One region of the Paenibacillus sp. Soil724D2 genome, then DNA from elsewhere that is predicted to be linked to it. Evidence: riboswitches for the same ligand, from Rfam matches in the RefSeq annotation. Region 1 holds a riboswitch; the other holds the start of a gene.

The links. Region 1 has a riboswitch for cyclic di-GMP ahead of ASG85_RS20995 (transglutaminase-like domain-containing protein). Riboswitches for the same ligand answer to the same signal wherever they lie in the genome.
Region 2: linked by a shared signal. The riboswitch ahead of ASG85_RS15985 (hypothetical protein) and the one ahead of ASG85_RS20995 (transglutaminase-like domain-containing protein) in region 1 are both predicted to bind cyclic di-GMP.

Annotation. Positions count from the first base shown of each region.
Region 1 is NZ_LMRY01000024.1:39,601-48,481, reverse strand. It holds gene ASG85_RS21010 (protein kinase domain-containing protein) at 1-308, opposite strand, end outside; gene ASG85_RS21005 (vWA domain-containing protein) at 292-1,011, opposite strand; gene ASG85_RS21000 (collagen binding domain-containing protein) at 1,169-4,501, opposite strand; gene ASG85_RS20995 (transglutaminase-like domain-containing protein) at 4,700-5,506, opposite strand; cyclic di-GMP riboswitch class I at 5,520-5,607, opposite strand; gene ASG85_RS20990 (class D sortase) at 5,687-6,391, opposite strand; gene spoIIE (stage II sporulation protein E) at 6,618-8,881, opposite strand, start outside.
Region 2 is NZ_LMRY01000015.1:8,273-17,153, reverse strand. It holds gene ASG85_RS16015 (hypothetical protein) at 1-50, opposite strand, end outside; gene ASG85_RS16010 (PspA/IM30 family protein) at 537-1,223, opposite strand; gene ASG85_RS16005 (PspC domain-containing protein) at 1,227-1,685, opposite strand; gene ASG85_RS16000 (PspA/IM30 family protein) at 1,688-2,350, opposite strand; gene ASG85_RS15995 (LiaF transmembrane domain-containing protein) at 2,394-2,690, opposite strand; gene ASG85_RS15990 (metallophosphoesterase family protein) at 2,938-4,056, shown strand; gene ASG85_RS15985 (hypothetical protein) at 4,195-4,437, opposite strand; cyclic di-GMP riboswitch class I at 4,484-4,578, opposite strand; gene ASG85_RS15980 (S-layer homology domain-containing protein) at 4,858-8,881, opposite strand, start outside.

The DNA.
Region 1 (8,881 bases):
CCCTCAATATATCGCATGACATAGAAGGAGACTTCTTTCCCCTTTATTGACATATCATCGGCATCTATTAAAAAATTCTTGAACGAGGTTTCTGTCAGCGAAATAGCAAGCAAGGAATTAATCTCCGATTGATGATCAACCGTCTCATGGCCTGCCTTAAGCGCAAATCTAGCTGTTCCTCTTCGTACGAGAGCCACTACACCGTTGGAACCAGCACCTAATAAACGTTCGACCACATACGTCCGGCCGTTCCATTTCCCTTGGATTTCTGCCCCTGGACGGAAGGCGTCATCATACCACGTAGTCACTCAGCATCCCATCCTCGGTCTTTGGTAAGATAGGCTTCTCCGTTATGAACTGCAAAGTTTGCAGTAACGCTGGACCTGTCGGAGTTGTACCCTTCATGTTTATTTTATAGAACATCTTGTCTAAATTTGCAAGTTGATTCGTCCAACTGAGATCCATTTCTAGTTCCTGATCTCTCGTTTTGGTCGAAGGAAAGTGGAAAACAGCCAGCTCACTCTTGCCGCTGCGGGCTCTAAGACTAAGCAACAGATCATGAATCGCTTCACGCACAGCTGCATGTTTAGGCTTCATACTAGCACTGGCATCTATTAAAAGAGCTACGCGGAGTGAAGTAGTTTCACTCATGGTATCGATCACTTGAACCACTTCCGCGCGCTTATCTGGAGGTAACTGCTCTAATTGATTAAAGCCTAGAATACTTTGTAACTCCTTGCCTACTGCATGCTGAATCGTTGTGGTTACCGTTTTGCGCGTCATCATCTGAACCGTCTGGGAAAGTTGGCCTGAATTCACGATTCGACTCATCCCGCCGCCTGCCGCAGCAATCTCTTGAATCTCCTCGGTGCCTAACACCCCTAGCTCACCATGGTCAATCACGCCGATGACATTCACAGTAACGCCTTCGGTATGTGCTTGTGCTGCTGCTATTACCGGACTTACCCCTACATTGGAACATCCGTCTGTAATTAAAAGAATTTGCTTCATCATGATATTTGCCTCCCTGGCTCAAGAAAAGATTAGCTCTCTAGTAGTTCTCCTCCTAGTTTTTCCATTTAAGAGAGAGTCTAATCACGAGTAAACTAAGCGAAATAAAAAGACAGCCCGCCCCATGGTAATGGCAGACTGTCTCAAGATTGAAGTTTTATTTAGTGAATCTCCTTCTTAGGATAAGACCTAGAAGGATTAGAGTGATACCTGCAATTTCCACGTATAGATGGCTAGATTCTCCTGTCGTTGGGAGGGTCTCTGGTTTAGTGATAGGAGGGATTCCCCCTAAGGGTACATCATTATCAGTATCAATCGGTATGTCCGGATTCGTCGAAGGTGTAGGAACCGTTGGCGGTGGTGGCGTTACGCTGGGTGTTGGTGTTATAGCCGGCGTTGGCGGTGCACTTGGTGTCGGGCTTGGTGTTGACGTTGGTGGTGGTGGCGTTGCACTTGGTGTTGACGTTGGTGGCGGTGGTGTTGGTGTCGTTGGCGGTGGTGTTGGTGTCGTTGGCGGTGGTGTTGGTGTCGTTGGCGGTGGTGTTTCAGTTGTCTTCGTGTTGATCACATTGATATGAAGTTCATCTCCTGGATGAAGGGTTATCGGATTATCCTCTCTATTTAATACGTACCCCAGAGGAGCTGTTATTTCACTCACTACATAATCACCTGCAAGCAGATTATTAAAGACAACCGAACCTGTTTCATCTGTTGTTAACGTGTTGATTAAAGTCTTCTTATCACCTGATTTGCGATACAGTTCAAAGATTGCGCCGCTGAGCATTAAGGTGTTATTTGCAGAGTCAATTTTGTTAACCGTCAATGACCCTCGAACACCGCTACCGGTGCCAGATCCGTCCGAAACACCTACTACGATTTCCTTGGTCGTTTCTTTCATAATAGTGGTCACGTTCGTGCCGCTAAGTGTAATTCTATTGGTAACCGTTTCGTGATCGCTGGCCCTAATTAACGATTGATATTCCAAAATGTACGCAGTTGTTATCGGATTGACAAAACTCAGCTCAAAGGTTTGTTTACCTTGAGTATCCGTTTTAATAACTAGTGTGTAGACCACGTCCTTCGTTAATTCTGATCCCTTCATGACATTCCCGTTACTAGTCACGGTTGTTGCAAATAAATGGAATGAATTTGGCAATAATTGTTGATTTATTGACGGTATATCGATGATTTTTGCATCGTTCAACGTAGATTGACCATAATTAATTTGGACTGTCCAGTTTATTTTATCTCCGCTTTGCCCTCCACTTTTAGTCACATATTCTCCACCTTTAGGAATGGGCAGGGTCGCGCTGAGATTGTTTGTAACTGGCTCAGTTCCGTTGAATGCTCTAGCCGTATTAGTAACCGTGCTGTTAATCAGTTGACCTTGCAGACTCGTTTTAAAAACGATGTAATAAGGTTCTGAAATGGCTTGTTGAAAAAGAATAACTAGCTTGTTTTGGCTATCCACTGTGTATTTATATTTCGAAAGGTCTATTTCATCTGCTGGAGTTGGGGCTAAAGGGATACCATTTGGCGGGATGTTCATCTTATATACTTTTAACGAATCGTTGGTAAACTTTTGATTGGACTCTAACGTATCTTGAACACTAGCATTTGTAATAGTTTTTCCGTTATAGTTGACTCCCACTGTCCATGTGAGTTCTTTAGTAACAGCGTTGTAAGCACCGTATTTAAACCCATTGTTCTTCACTTCATCTCTTGGGATAAATGTTGCTATTGCCGTTTGCGACTTTCCTGCATTAGCGCTATCGACCCAATCCACCTTAGCTGAATTAATAAAATTTGCATTCCCCGGTGGGCTAATCAAATCTATATTAAAATATGTTGTGTAAGTAATCGAAAGAGGTTCTGAGATCGTATTCTTGAATTTCACTGTGAACCCTTCATCTTCGACACTATTGAGGATATAATCCGTCGACGGCAAGACCACATTTCCTTTTTTAATGACTATTGAACTGGGTATAAAACGCAGTCCTTTATTTGAAAAAGTATCGGTCACAACCATATTTTTCATTACTTGACTGTCTCTATTGATGATAATATTCCAAGCTACGGTTTTGGCGTTGTAATCTGCGGTTCCAGGATACTTGTAAACAGCCCCCTGTTCAACAGGCCGAGATGCTGAATCACTTTCTCCGCTGCCGGACGTAACGCTATTCGTTATGATCATATTTTTCAAAACTGGACTACTTGCCTTGGTCTGATAATTAATTTTATATGCCGATGAAATATTATGATTAAATTGCAGTTTAAATCCTTTCTTGCCAGCAGCTGCTTCCGTTGTAATGGTGTACTCCCCACTCGGCAATTCACTTCCCAGTGTCTCATTGCCACTTGGATTGAACGTTACTGGATAGATATGAAGGGATCCTGCAACTATTTCTTGTGTATCATTGAATAAATCTTTTAGGAATGCTGCTGATTGGGCAATAGTCCTTTCATTATAATTATATTTGATTCCCCAATTAATAATCTGCGTAATGGGACTATAGCTTTCCGCAATTTTATCCAAAGAGCTGCCACGCGTTACATGGACTGTCGCAGAGGTCTGAGCTGGGTTTTTATTACTTCCCCCGAAGGTTGCCGTATTCACAAAGGTTGCTTTGTCAAAATCGGTTATTGGCGTCGTATATTGAATGCGGTAAGCCGTGTGAATAGGAGATTCCGCGAATCGAATAGAAAGATCTGCTCCTGTTCTAGTTACTGTATACTTGCTGGCATCCACTAATGCTCCTTGTACGACAGTTCCATCTAAGTGAACCCCTAGATCATAGACTGCTACAGTAACTGGAACAGATAAACCCGGTGGGATAGGATCCGTCACCACTGCGTTCTGAACAGAATCCAGCGTCTTATTCACATCCACGGTCCAATGAATATCTTTCGAATTAAATCCAGAAGATACACCTCTTTTTTCAATTGTGGAAGTGACAGAAGGTTTAAGATGAAGAGTGAAAATCTGATCACCAGATTGAATCGGAATGGTAATCGTTACCGTCGTGCTTTCAGTAAGTTTACTTGTATCTAAATGTGTTCTGAACGTGAGCGTGCCATGTACATTGTCATGGCTTTCGATGTAGTTGTTAAAAGTGATCACCGCTTGATGACTAGCTTGATCAACATGGAAAGTTCCTATCTGGTCCTGCCCCATGACCAAAACACCAGGAATATCGTTGAATAGTAAAAATTGCTGCGGCAGTGTGAATGTATACGTATCACCACCTTTGTACCCATGACCGTTAGGCAGAGACCACGTATAGTCAAGCTGTATTGTGGAGTTTGGCTCGTAAACATTGCCGGTCACGACTTGACCTGCGCTGTCATATACAGCCATCGTCACGCTGTCAAGAATATTGTTTGAAATCGTGTTCGCACTGGCCTTAGTAATAAAGCCAATCCCGTAAATACTCTGCATAAAAATTAATAAAGTAATCAGCAACGCACTCGTCTTTTTCTTCAACATCATTTCATACCTCCATTCATGGATCAATTTTTTATAGAGATTATTTATGTGTGCTACCTCTTATGACTTTGAAACAAAATGTATCATTATCAATGATATATGATACAAGATGTATTGTAAATATTGGGATTTATTGTTTTTCAACATGGAAAGCACAAAAAAACCTGTTCTCAGTTATGAGATCAGGTTTCATCATTTCACTTAATATATTCTGGATATCTGATAATTAGAATCATTTTTTATGACATCTATCGTTTCACCGGCTTGTATATGAACAGCGTCATACGTCGTATCAATCGTCACCCATTCCTTACTTTCCTTCAGGAAGACTTGATTCCACGCATGATAAGTATCTGGCGCATGACTTTCATATCCCATAACCAGACGGGTTGGAATCCCCTCACTTCTTGCCATAGCCGCAAAAGTAGCTGCAAAGTCATAACAAATTCCCTTGGACTCTGCATAGACCGTATCCAGATTAGGTATATAACTATCTGCTACAGTTTGGGCCTTCTCGTAATCATACTGAAAATGCGTGGTGATATATCCATAAATGGCTCTTATTTTGTCGATATCTTTTTCTTTATCTCCAACTAATTGCTTAGCCTCAACGACCGCCTTCGATTCATCGTTCCAATCGATCAACGGAATGGACTGCAGAAATACGGCATTCTCGTCTTCCATTTCTAAATCGATTTGTTCTTGCGCTACAACTTTATATTTATTAGCCCCAATGGACTCACCTATCAGCACTTTATACTGGCCGTTTCCAAGCTGCAAAGGGTACTGATCCCCTTCTACGAAGGTGTAATCATATTTAACATTTTCTCTCATGATTCGCACGAGAACTTTGGAGTTCTTATCGTTTGAATAATGAACCGAGATAATCCCTTTATTCAGAGCATCTTTATCAATCACGGAAGGATTGGAAGCTGCAAATATCCCTTGCGGAGCAAGAGCAAACAGAAAAGTTGCCATGATCGTTCTTATAATTGGCTTTTTAAACACAAAAAAATCCCCTTTCGGTAACTGGCTGCCAACTTAGTTCGGCTAAGGAAGGCCCTTTAGTTTTGCGTCTCTAGTTTTCGCTAGATTTGCCTTTATCGGAGGAACGCACCGACTCCCTATAATCACTATAGTGCAATCTTAACATAGGCTTGTCTCTCTGAATAGACAAAATATTACATTTTATTCCTTCGACTGCACCATGATTCCCTTGATCGCAATACGATGAGTCGGATTTTCCATTGGATGGCAAGTTATTAGCGTAATCTCCCGATCTTTGCCGTTGCCCTTCAGCACCCAAACATCCTCTGGGAGGACATACTGTTTGTCCACTACTTTGTAGATATACGTTTTGCTCCCTGTATTCACTTCTATGAAATCCCCTTCGGTTACTTCATCTAATCTATTAAAATTTTTTCCGTAGGTCAGGTTTCGATGACCCGCAATGGCATAATTACCAACAGCGCCTGCTTTGCCTGTATTGGCTATGCTGGCGACGGAAATCTTCAAATTATTCACGGTTGCATCTGTTAGAATAGGGAGCTTCAGATCAATTTTATCGATAGTGAGGACACCCTCTATATTCTTCTGCGGCAATGTTACAGGCTTCGGTGTCGTTTTCACGGCCAAGGGGCTTGGTTGGCTGCTCAGCTGGCTGCTTGTCGGCAGAGATTCCACTGCTGCGGGACTGGAAGAAGGTACGACCAAGCCCGGATCTGCCTCCTCCTCGAGGACAGTGCCTGTTTGATCCATATCCTGCAGATTTTCCTGCCATTGTTTCAAAATTTTGTTCTGCTGATAGCTCTCATAACGATCGTTTAACGTTGGATAGAGAAAAATGATAATCCCAAGAACGATAAATAACAGAGATAGCTCTTTTCTAATCATCAGTGGTGCCACCTTTCTCTTGGTTCTCAATGACACTCCAGGGAAGCTTAGCATCAGCCAACCCAGACATATTAATAAGTTAAGCATGCTTCTAATTCTGAGCGCAACCTTTATTGAGCATTAATTTACTAGTTTCGAAATAGCATCACTCGCTATGCTCCTAAGGGAATAACGGCACATAAAAAGCCATAACAGCAAATGAGCTGTTATGGCTTCTATTCCTCCATTAGCTAACCGTCTTAGGACGCTCCATTCGCGTAATTCCTGGCCAGCGGAATGTAGCCCACTCAGGCTGCCTCTTCTCGACTCGTGCCACAACGACGGTCATATCATCTTGAATTTCGCCATGATGGTGGCGGAAAATTCTTTCTAATAAGCAGTCCGCAAAATCCTGCGGCATCGTCGTATCAATTTCCTGTATCATCCGCTTCATCCACATCTCTTTATTTACCGCATGTCCCGGTGCATCGTAGATCCCATCTGTCATCATGACAAGGATATCACCCGATTGGAGCGGAATCGAGACCAAATCAACATCTATCTCACTCAGGATGCCGACTGGCAGGTTATTCGCCGATATTGAAATCACTTCCGTTCCGCGCTTAATGAAGCTAGGGGTAGAGCCAATCTTCATGAACGTTGTGTTTGCACTGTACATGTCGATCAAGGCCATATCTACGGTCGCGTACATCTCATCCGAAGAGCGCAGCATCAACACCGAGTTCAGCGACTTGATCGCCAGCTTCTCGTCCATCCCTGACTGCAGCAGCTGCTGGAGGATGCTCAGAGCCGTCTGGCTCTCCGCACGCGCGCGCTCGCCGTTGCCCATGCCGTCGCTTAGCGCCACGGCATACTTGCCATTGCCCAGCTCCACCGTGGAGAAGCTGTCGCCCGAGAAGAGGTCGCCGCCTTTGGCTGCGCCGGCGACCCCGGTCTCAACCTCGTATTCCTTGGCGGAGCCGAATACGACCGTGCTGTAGCCCTCGCCGCGCTCATGCATTTCCTCGCGCATGACGGCGACGTTCTCGCCGATAATTTCGCTCAAGAGCGGCGCAATGATTTTCCGACATTCATCGAAGCCCTTCGTGTATTGATGAATGATCTCAATCTCGATATTTCCTTCATCCAAGGAAATGATATCGATGGTATGGATGGATAAGCCCAGCTCCTCCAGGGCATTACGAATTTGCTCTTCTTGAAGGAACAGCTCCTGTCCTTCCCGTTTAATCTCCTTGGCCAAGTCCTCCATGACTTGGGACACGCCCGAAAGCTGATCCGCTACGAGATGTCGGCTATCCATAATCTGCTTTTTCCAATGCAAATCATTCTTGTACAAGCTATACTGCTGCTTCATCACATCCAGCACTTGATCCGTGCGTATACATACCTTCCTCCACTCTGGTGGAATATTCTTCTTCGTCATACTCTCCTTCATCTCAATTTGGGTCATCATATCGGTCATATACGTATAGGTTTGGTAAAATTTTTGATCCCAGCACTGGCTCTTTTTCCAGCAGGAATCACAAGCCTTCTGCGCAACCGCATTCATGAAATGACCAACATCCTCCTCCTTGCGGCTCACCGCATCATCCGTCGTCAACTGCTTAAAGCTGCGCGCCAGCTGGCGGAACACTTCAGAGAACTGTTCCACACGTCCTGCTGTAACATCCCGAACCCGCTTCGCATAGTCCTGTTGGGATTTCAGATTCTCCTGCGTGCCGGGCACATATTTAGCAAGAGTCAGAATCAAACTCCGCGGTGTTAACAGAAAGAGTGCAACAGCTGCAAGCGACTCCCATGTTGAGTTGATCACATCTGCCCCGGATCCCATATAGAAAGCAAGTATCGATGACCCGAGCAGCATTCCGAATGCAACAGCCAATCGATTACCATCCTTGAGAAGCCCTGCTAACATCCCCGAGAAAGCCAGTAAACTCATTTGATAAACCGCATTACTATTCGCAAGACTTAGGATTAATCCTGTTATGACACCTACCGAGGCTCCGAATGGCGCTCCTCCCACCAGCGCAAATAATAGTATTAAATAACGAGAAAGCACATGTTCTACGGTGATTGGACCCACAACCCAGCTCACCGTTCCTGTCATCACAGAAGCTAACAAGATAATCAGACATATAATTTCCTCATGCTTCAAATGGTAGTTCTTGCGGGTAAGCGTAAATACAGGAATTGCTTGAATAAAAATTAGCGTCAGCACTAGACTTAGCAGTGCCTCAACGGAAACCATCATTAGCGTATACCAGCTTAAGTTTGAGACTACAAGCTCTGCAAAGAGCTGAACCAGCAAGGTCGAGCTGAATACAAGAAGCGGTGCTAAGGAAATATCGGAGCGTTCAAATTTCTCCAAAGCTTTTTGGATAAGTAAGAAAACGATGATCTCCGTAACTAGATAACCGGTATTCGAACTCAGCGAGAATAGGCTTCCAGCAAATGCAGCGACACCTACCCAGTGTAAAATATCTCTCCTTG
Region 2 (8,881 bases), on a different contig from region 1:
GCTAAAAGTAGCTCTATTGGATGAAAAAAGGAAAAATTGTTGTACTCCATACAACATCTTTTCCTTGGCGAGAAAAACCAACAAAATTGTTGTACGTTGTACAACTTACCATCAAATAACTCGGGGAAAGACAGAACAACTACCTTATAATTCCTCTTCTCCACCAACTTGAACCCTGCAACCTGCAGTCAGTTTCCAGAGAAAAGAAATCAGAAACCAGAAGTCAGAAATCAGCAAACCGCAACCAGAAACCAGAAACCAAAAGCCGAAAACAAAAGCCGAAAACAAAAACTAAAGACTAAAACCAAAACTAAAGATTAATACCAAAACTAAAGACTAAAGACTAAAACCAAAAACTAAAGACTAAAATCAAAACCAGAAAATCAAATCAGTCACCGGATGAAAATTCGTTCATCCACAATTCCAATCAACAAAATCCATTAAAAAGGTTGAAAAGAAGTAAGCTCCACTCCCTATAAGCCAATTTCAAACAAAAAAAGCCCCTCACAAGGAGGGGATTCTAGATAAAACCAAGATTACTCGGCTTCTTTAACGTTTAATTTCTCTTTCAGCAGATTCAACTGCTCATCAACTTTAGCTTGTTTTGCAACATCAACAGGTGTGTAGCTGCCTACTGAACCTGCTGGTACGTAAGGCTTGCGAGCGATTTCTGCTTCAACTTCCAGTTGGATAATCTTCTCTTCCATACGTTGGAAGCCGCGGGATGCGTTGCCGCTCTCGATGACGCCATTGTAGGACACTTGTGCCATTTGTTTTTTGGCTTTAGCCAGTTGAGCGCGGGACACAAGCTCGTTGCGTTTATTACGCAGTTTGTAGAACTCGTCTTTCATTTCGTGCAGCTGCTGTGTTAGCTCATCAGCATGTGCTTTGGAAGCGGCATATAGATCTGTGTACTCAACAATTTTATCTTCGTGGTACAATTTTTCTTCAACGGCTTGGCGAGCGATAGCCTCTTGGCCATTTTTGATCGCTGCGGAAGCTTTTGCTTCGCGGTCAGCCACGAGACGAACAGACTCTTCCAGACGTTGCTTCAGCTTGCGCTCATTGGCGATTTGTCTAGCAACAGTAACTTCAGCTTGCGCGATTTCTTGCTCCATATCCCGTAAATATTGATTCAACATAACGATCGGATCCTCAATTTTATCCAATACCTCGTGAATTGATGCTTTTGTCATATCTTTCATTCTTGTAAATACTCCCATGGTTTACACGTCTCCTTTTTTAATATCAATTGGTTGTTGTTCGAAGCGAGCGACTTTGGCTCTCAGTTCTTCTACTTCTCTTTGCAGAGCTTTCTTTTCAATGTCTTTCATCATCTCGTCAATGTTGTTTACTTTCCCTGCGTCGTACGGAGCATTGTAGCCCGTTTGTTGTGGCGCATGGCTAGGGTGGTGCGGCTTGTGAGAGTTCCATGCCCCGCCATTATAGCCTTGACGGCCATATGAGCCAGCATAAGGATCAAATGGCGGCTGATCGTACCCAGGTTCCTTTGGAATAACAAGTGCAGCTACAAAGTAGATGAAAATGACTGTTCCTCCAGTGAAGATTGTGGTAATCACCACTAACAAACGTAATAGCGTTGCATCTACATTCATGGCCTCGGCGAGTCCACCGCATAGGCCAGTAACTTTCTTATCTCTTCGTGAGCGGTATAGTTTGCTCATGATTACTTGGCTCCCTCCTGCTGCAGTCTGTTTCTAAGAGCTTCCATTTCAGCATCTACTGCCGGGTTCCCCCCGCTATAGTAGCTTTCGCGCCCCATTCGTCTTACATCGCGGAGCGTTCTGGCATGCAGCTCCATATCGGATACGCGCTCTTCCAAGCGACCGAACATCCGTGGTGTCGCATCCTGCGTCACACTGCTTCTAGCATGCAGTCTTTGCTGCAACCGTGCGGACTCCATTCGCGCTAAGTAGTAGCTGCGTTTGTCTGCCACTTCCTTGTAATCCGCTTTAAGCTGCTGCAGCTCTTCATCTAAATCAAGGATGGACTGCTTTGCTTGGTCGTACAATTCATGATACTGCTCACTTTTCTCTTCGGCTTGCAGCTTTTCTTGAAGCACGATCCTTGCCATATGTTCTTCGCCGGCCTTCAGAGCCAACAGCGCCTGATGCTCGCGCTTCTCTTTGGTTTCCAGCGCCGTCAGATATTGCTGTCGGAGTGAAGCGGCGTGGCTTACACATTGTTGATACAGTCTCTCGGACTGTTGAAGCTGCTCACGCTGCGCTGCTAAGTACTGGTCAATCAAGCGGACCGGGTCTTCCGATCGCTCCAAATGTTCATTCAGTGTTGCTACGGTAATGTCTCTCATTCGCCTAAATAGGCTCATCTCTCATACCACCTTTTTCACTCTCTGTATTCGTTTCATTCCATTACACAGTTCTTCTTGTTAACATCGAAACTCCGTAACCTATCAACCCAATCGCCAGTAAAATGATGATCCAACCAGCTAACTTACCTATCAGGATGATAGCGCCAAGCCCTGCAATAATCCAACCGATTTTGCTGCCGTTCTGTATGCCTACATAACCAAGGCCAACCATTCCTATTGGAATCAAGTATCCCATCACCGAGCCAATAAATGGTCCCATGTGAACGCCTAGCTTATTTAACAGAATCAGTGCACCGAATGCGATTAGCAGAGCGGCTAAGCCTGTATTTCTTTTCATCGTTTCGTCACCGCCTTTCGTTGTTTGCTTTGTTGTTTGCTGTGCTCTTGTTCATGTCTTTATTTTAGGTAAAAACGAAGCTTTCCAAAACGGACTAACGACGGTATTTGTTCCTAGACCTTAGTCGGGGCGCATCTAAGACCTGTGTCAGGCAAAAACAGTGTTTATACGACAGACGTTTTGGTTAAATACTTAACGAACTCGGTCACCAACGCTTTTATCCTGGGAAAAGGAAGGTTTAACTTAGATGAAACAACGATTACAAACGTTAACTATACGCATCCTATTATCCGCTCTATTCCTTCTATTACTCCCTACTTATGCTTGGGAAGCAACGGCGATAGCGCCTGTTTCGAAATCGTTTAAGGCGGATATTCTTAGTAAAGAGCCATTGCCTATGGTAAAACTTTTTCGTACTGTTCCCAAAAAAACGTCCACGGCAAGTAACGCGCCTCTCTTTTCTTTTTCCGTGCTGAGCGATATACATGTGGGTGCAAAAGACGAAGATTCTCAAAAGCGCTTCCGTGCTGCTTTAGCCGATCACCGTCTTATTCGACCTGACAGCAAACTTATGGTACTGAATGGTGACCTTAGCAATGGCAACGAAGCCGATAATCGGAGTCTGGTCAGCGTTATGAGCGAACACCCTTTACCTCCCGTACATGCAACGATGGGAAATCATGAGTATTATGGAATGTGGCAGACGAAGAGTGGCGGTCAAGATACCAGCAGGCTGAATCCGAATTGGACAAGCCAAAAGGCCATTGACCTATTCCATCAGATGTTTAATTATGAAAAGCCCTACCATGAGCTCGTCATGGAGGACTATCACTTTCTATTTCTTGGGGGTGAGTTTTATCGCGATGTGGATCCTAACGTGAAAGAAGACGCTTATCTATCCACTGAACAGCTTACTTGGTTTCAAGATAAATTGAAGGAAGCTGCGGCTGCGGCGCCGGACAAGCCTATCTTCGTGTTCCTGCATCAACCGCTCGTTCATACCGTGGACGGCTCGGATCAAGAGCTCGGAGTTGTACAGCATGAAGAGCTTAGGGCGATTGTAAATGCGTATCCGAATCCGAATGTGGTGTTCTTCAGTGGACATACCCACTGGAATTTGGAGACTACAAAGCAGATTAAACAGCTGGAGTTCCTAGCAGTATCTAGCGCCTCTGTCCACGAAATATGGAATTCGAAAAATGAGCCTGAAGGCAGCGCGGCTAGCCAGAGTATTGTTGTGGACGTTTATACGGATCGTATTGTGATTCAGGGGCGTGAGCATTCGGAGAAGAGATGGATTGAGCCGCCATTTGTGAAGCGTTATGGGGCGGAATTGAAAAAACTACCGAGCGTTGCCGCTAGGTAGTTAATGATCATTTATAACTTCGTTCAACAAAGAAATTACAAAAATATTTAGAGCAGTTTTTGTAATCTAACAAAATCTTGCCGCATTTGCTGCGGGTCGCATGTATCGTACGGAAAGATAGTAATTGAAACAACTCATTTATGAAGCAAAAAAAGTTTTATCCGGAAAACCGTCTCCCTCTGCATAACATCTTGCAATAGCAGAAGCAGCCTTCATGAACATATGGTCTTTGGTTGTACCTGGGACTCTCTCTAGCTGCCGAAATTCCTCATGAACTAGATTAAATTCAATTTCACCCAAACTTTCTTCTGTTGGACCAAATTTGTATATGACCTTTTCGGCATCGTCGAATACTTTAATCAGCATAAGATATGTTGCCATTTTGAGACCCTCCTTTCTTTTTTGGCAATAAAAAAACAAGCCCCTAAAGAGTATCCCGGCTATCATCCCATGACATGTGATTCATGGCTTAGACCCGTGGCTTTGCGTCTCCACCTTTCGATGGATTTGCCTTTGTTCATTATTGCTTGATATTAGGTGTGTTTGAGTGATTATTTCTAGTTGTAAAGAACTATCTATTTCCATGGTATTCCATAAAATAATGAAATTCAACATTTTTCTACAAAAAAGAGGTAATCCGTACACAAAGTGTGTGATTTCATACAAAAAAGTTTAAGTAGAACAATGTTCTTGGCGTTACGCCCTTCTCCATTCATACCATACCATCGTACTGATATCCATCCTCCAAATAAGAAACGACCGTCCCAACTAGGGTACGGTCGCCAAATTCGCCTGCTACATTTAATTAATAAATTTTAAAACCTTCAAAGATTGATACAGTATCTTAGCACTTTGTCCTCGATCCGCGAGTGTTGTAGGGGAGAAGGTTGAATCGGTAAGACCATTAACAATGCCTTCCTGTATACCAACTGCAACTGCCTCTCTTGCCCATGGTTGAATGCTCAATTGATCTCCAAATTTGTTAATAGCCGCGTTCTTTTCCGTTTCCGTTAATTGTTTGGTGTATCCGCCTGCTTGCAGCATACTGTGAACCATTTTCATCATTTCCTGACGGGTAATCGGTTGGTTTGGTTTAAAGGTACCATCCTCATATCCACTTACTAAACCAGCCTCAACAGCAGCATACACGGGCGCAGCATACCATGCGTTTGTTTGTACATCATTAAATTTTGCAGGCAATCCACTCTTTGGCTGAATGCCAAGCCCTCTTATGAGTAAGGCAGCAAATTCAGCACGTGTAACTGGACTATCATATCCAAAAGAACCGTTATCATAACCAGAAACAATGAATTTAGATGCCAGGGTTTCAATTGCTTCCTTGGCAAAATGAGACGAAGGTACATCTTCAAAAGTTTTTACATTCTTCACTAAGGAATAAATGGAATTACCCTTACGTATCATATTTGCTTGCAGTGTTCCATCTTCACTAACCGTGAAAAACGTTGGAACTGGATAGTAAGTATTTGTAATGGGATCAAATACCACACCAGCCAAATTCTTGATAGCAGTAATGTTCGTCAGCCCAGGAACCAATAGGGAATGCTGAATGTAAGAGTTTACTGTGGTTATCTCGGTTTGTTTATCCCCAGACACCGCTTGTATTGTAAAATCAATTGGTTTTAATACTTGCTCTACAGAGGATTTTTGAAGCAGGATACCAAAAGACTTTTCTAACTCGGCATCAATTTTGCTTAAAGATACTGTGATTTTTGTAGTATCTATAGCTAGACCTTGTTGTTGAACTGCTTGTTTGATCGAATCCGCACTAAACTTTACTTCCCCTATTGAAGATTGAACGTGAATCATGGTTTCGGCATTCAAGGAGGCTGCTTGTGTGATTGCAGATGCACTTAACTCCGTTTGAGCAAAGTCCCCTTGTCCTTGAATCTCTATAACAACCGTTTTAATCAAAGAATCCACTTGACTCAGTAATTGCTTAGCAATGATTTCAGCCAATTGTTTATTTGTAAATGTAAGCTTGACTACAATTTGTCCCTTATCGTTAGTACTTATCTCCACTTTTGGTACAGTTGAATCTGGTACCGTTCCTGAACCTGAACCTGAACCTGAATCTGATCCTGAACCTGGATTTGGATTTGGATTTGGATCTGGAACATGAATTGGATCTGTTCCCTGATCTGGAGTCCCTATAGTCTCAATACTCTCCAATACCGATAGATTTTTGCTTTCTCCGGATGTATTCACAGCTGCTATTGCGATTTTGACAGCACCAGAAGGTAGTACAGTTCCATTAGGAATCGTAATTCGATATGAACTTCCTGTTGTTTTTTTAACTATAGCTAAATTTCCCACTTTTTCATTATTAGCGTTCAAGAAAAACACTTTATATCCAGTCAGTTGCGACTGATCAATAGCAGCTTTCCATGAAAGAGCGCCTCCCACTTTGCCAGTATCCGTTTCCGTGCTTGTAAAGGATATTGCACCGGGAGCCGGGAGATAAACAGAATTGGCTACTGTTACAGGCACAGCAGAGATATTATCCCAAACATTAATTAAACTGATCATATTCAGTTCCTGCTGCAAATGATTGAGAGCTACAACTCCAATATTTACAGCATTACTGGGCACGGTTTGGATATTGTAAACACCATACGTAACTGTTCCAGCATTTACCTTGGTGATCGCATTACCAACGGCCTGTAAATTTGCATCTAGAAAATAAACTGCGTAGCCTGTAATTCCTGTTTCATCGCCTGGCGACCACTGAAGGGAGCCAGTATATAATCCAGAGGACGTATTAGCCTCAGTGAACGATAGCTTTCCAGTCAAGAAATTCGGTGAATCATAAATAGGTGATGCCGTATATTTGACGCTTTCCGCATAAGCATTTTTAGAGAAAACACCCATTTGCTTGGCATTAGCAGGTATGGCTGTGCTGGCCACAGAGATTGTATTGGCACCGCCTTTTGCTAGTTCGCCTATCATACCTAGCTTATTGCCTTGAGCATCCAAATAATAAGCAGTATAGCTTGTAATATAGGATTGATCATCCGGTACTGCCCATTTCAAGCTGCCCTGTATTTGCCCGGATGTGTAGTTCGTGTCAGTAAAGCTTGAGCTTTTGGGAACTTCCCTAGGGATCTTAATCTCCTCAACACTTGTATAACGATAGATACCATTTTTAGCTAGACTATAGAGCACTACACTGCCGTCATCTGCCATCGTCACGTTATCTATTGTAAAAGGAAGGTCGAAAAGCTTATTCGCATTGGTTCGATCATAAACAGCTTTTTTCGAGAAGACATATTGATTTCTTGCAAAAATGACCTGCTCTCCGTATGAGGCATTTACTAACTTCAAATTACTAGCGTCCAGCTTTTTCCCTGCAAAAAAGACTTCTGCTTCATCTTTTACCAATGGTCGGGATGAAGGTGAATATCCGTTTGATTTATCATATGTTTTATATTTCCCAGCATTAGCTGGATCCGGGCCAACCAGCGATAAAGAAGAAGGGGATGACTGCGATTCCCCAATATATAGTTTGTTTAATTCAGGACTATAGATGAGGTCACCTTGATAGAACGATGTGTTGATTTGATCACTGAACACAACCTTTTTAGATACTCCGGAAGCAACATCATACGTATACAAATTACGATTACCACTGCCTCCGTATTCTGGTAAATAATAGATTGTATCTGCGCTAATTGCGATTTGGAATGGTGGCTCATTAACGATCAAACTTGCAATGGCGCCGGTGTATTGAGTATCGGTAACAGCAATTTTAGTACTACCGAACAAAGCCACATAAAGCTTCCCATTATAAATATCAATATCTGTCGGCTTCGAGCCTATGAACATCTCATGCTCAATAGAAAGCGTAGCAGGATTAATATATAGAAGTTTGTTTGTATCTTGGGATACGGCATATACGAGGCCAGTTTCTTGACTGAATACCATATCCGTTATCGGTACAGTAAAGCTTAATTTATTATCCGAATAGGTTGCTTGCGTAATCGTATTTGTAGGCGTCAGATTAAGTGATACCTTATCAACCGTCTTTGTTGACGTATTGAATAAATAAACCGCATCCGTACTATCCATTAGTACTCTTTCTGTTGTGTAAGGCAGGTTCGTAATTTTCGTAAAGTTATCTCGATCATACACAGCGGTATCGGAAAATACATAGCTGCCTTTTACATGATAAAGTTTATTCTCATAGTAACCATCTTTGTAGTCCCCATGTATGATTTTTAAATTGCTCTTATCTAATTTATGCCCTGCAAAAAACACGTCGTTACCATCTAGGATAACTTTACGGTTTGGGTAGGAGAAGCCATAGCCTTCATAATAGGTAGATTGATTATTAGGTATTAAAGTGTCTGTCTGGGTACTATAAGCAGCTAGATCGGTACCACTTAAACCACTTTCGCCCACATACAACGTGTGAGTTGTTGTATCCACAACGAGATCAGCCATATAGTAATCATTTGGATATACGTCAACTTGTGTCTCTTGATTGGAAGTTAAATTAATATCGTATATAAAACTAGAGTTGTCCTTAACTACATAGTAAAGTTTAGTCCCATCAACAGCTACACGAAATGGAGATCGGCCGCCCGCTGTGTTAATCGTCGATGAAATGGCTTGTGAGGCGATGTCGACAACCTTAATTTGCGTCGCCCCCGATAAGGGAATGTACAACTTCCCATTATCCATGGCAATTCCAGATGGGCCGGAACCTATCGGCAATTGTTTAACAACCTGAAGATCACTTGTACGGATAAACAGCAGCTCATTCGTATCGCTTGTAATCGCATAAATGTAACCAGCTGACTCATCG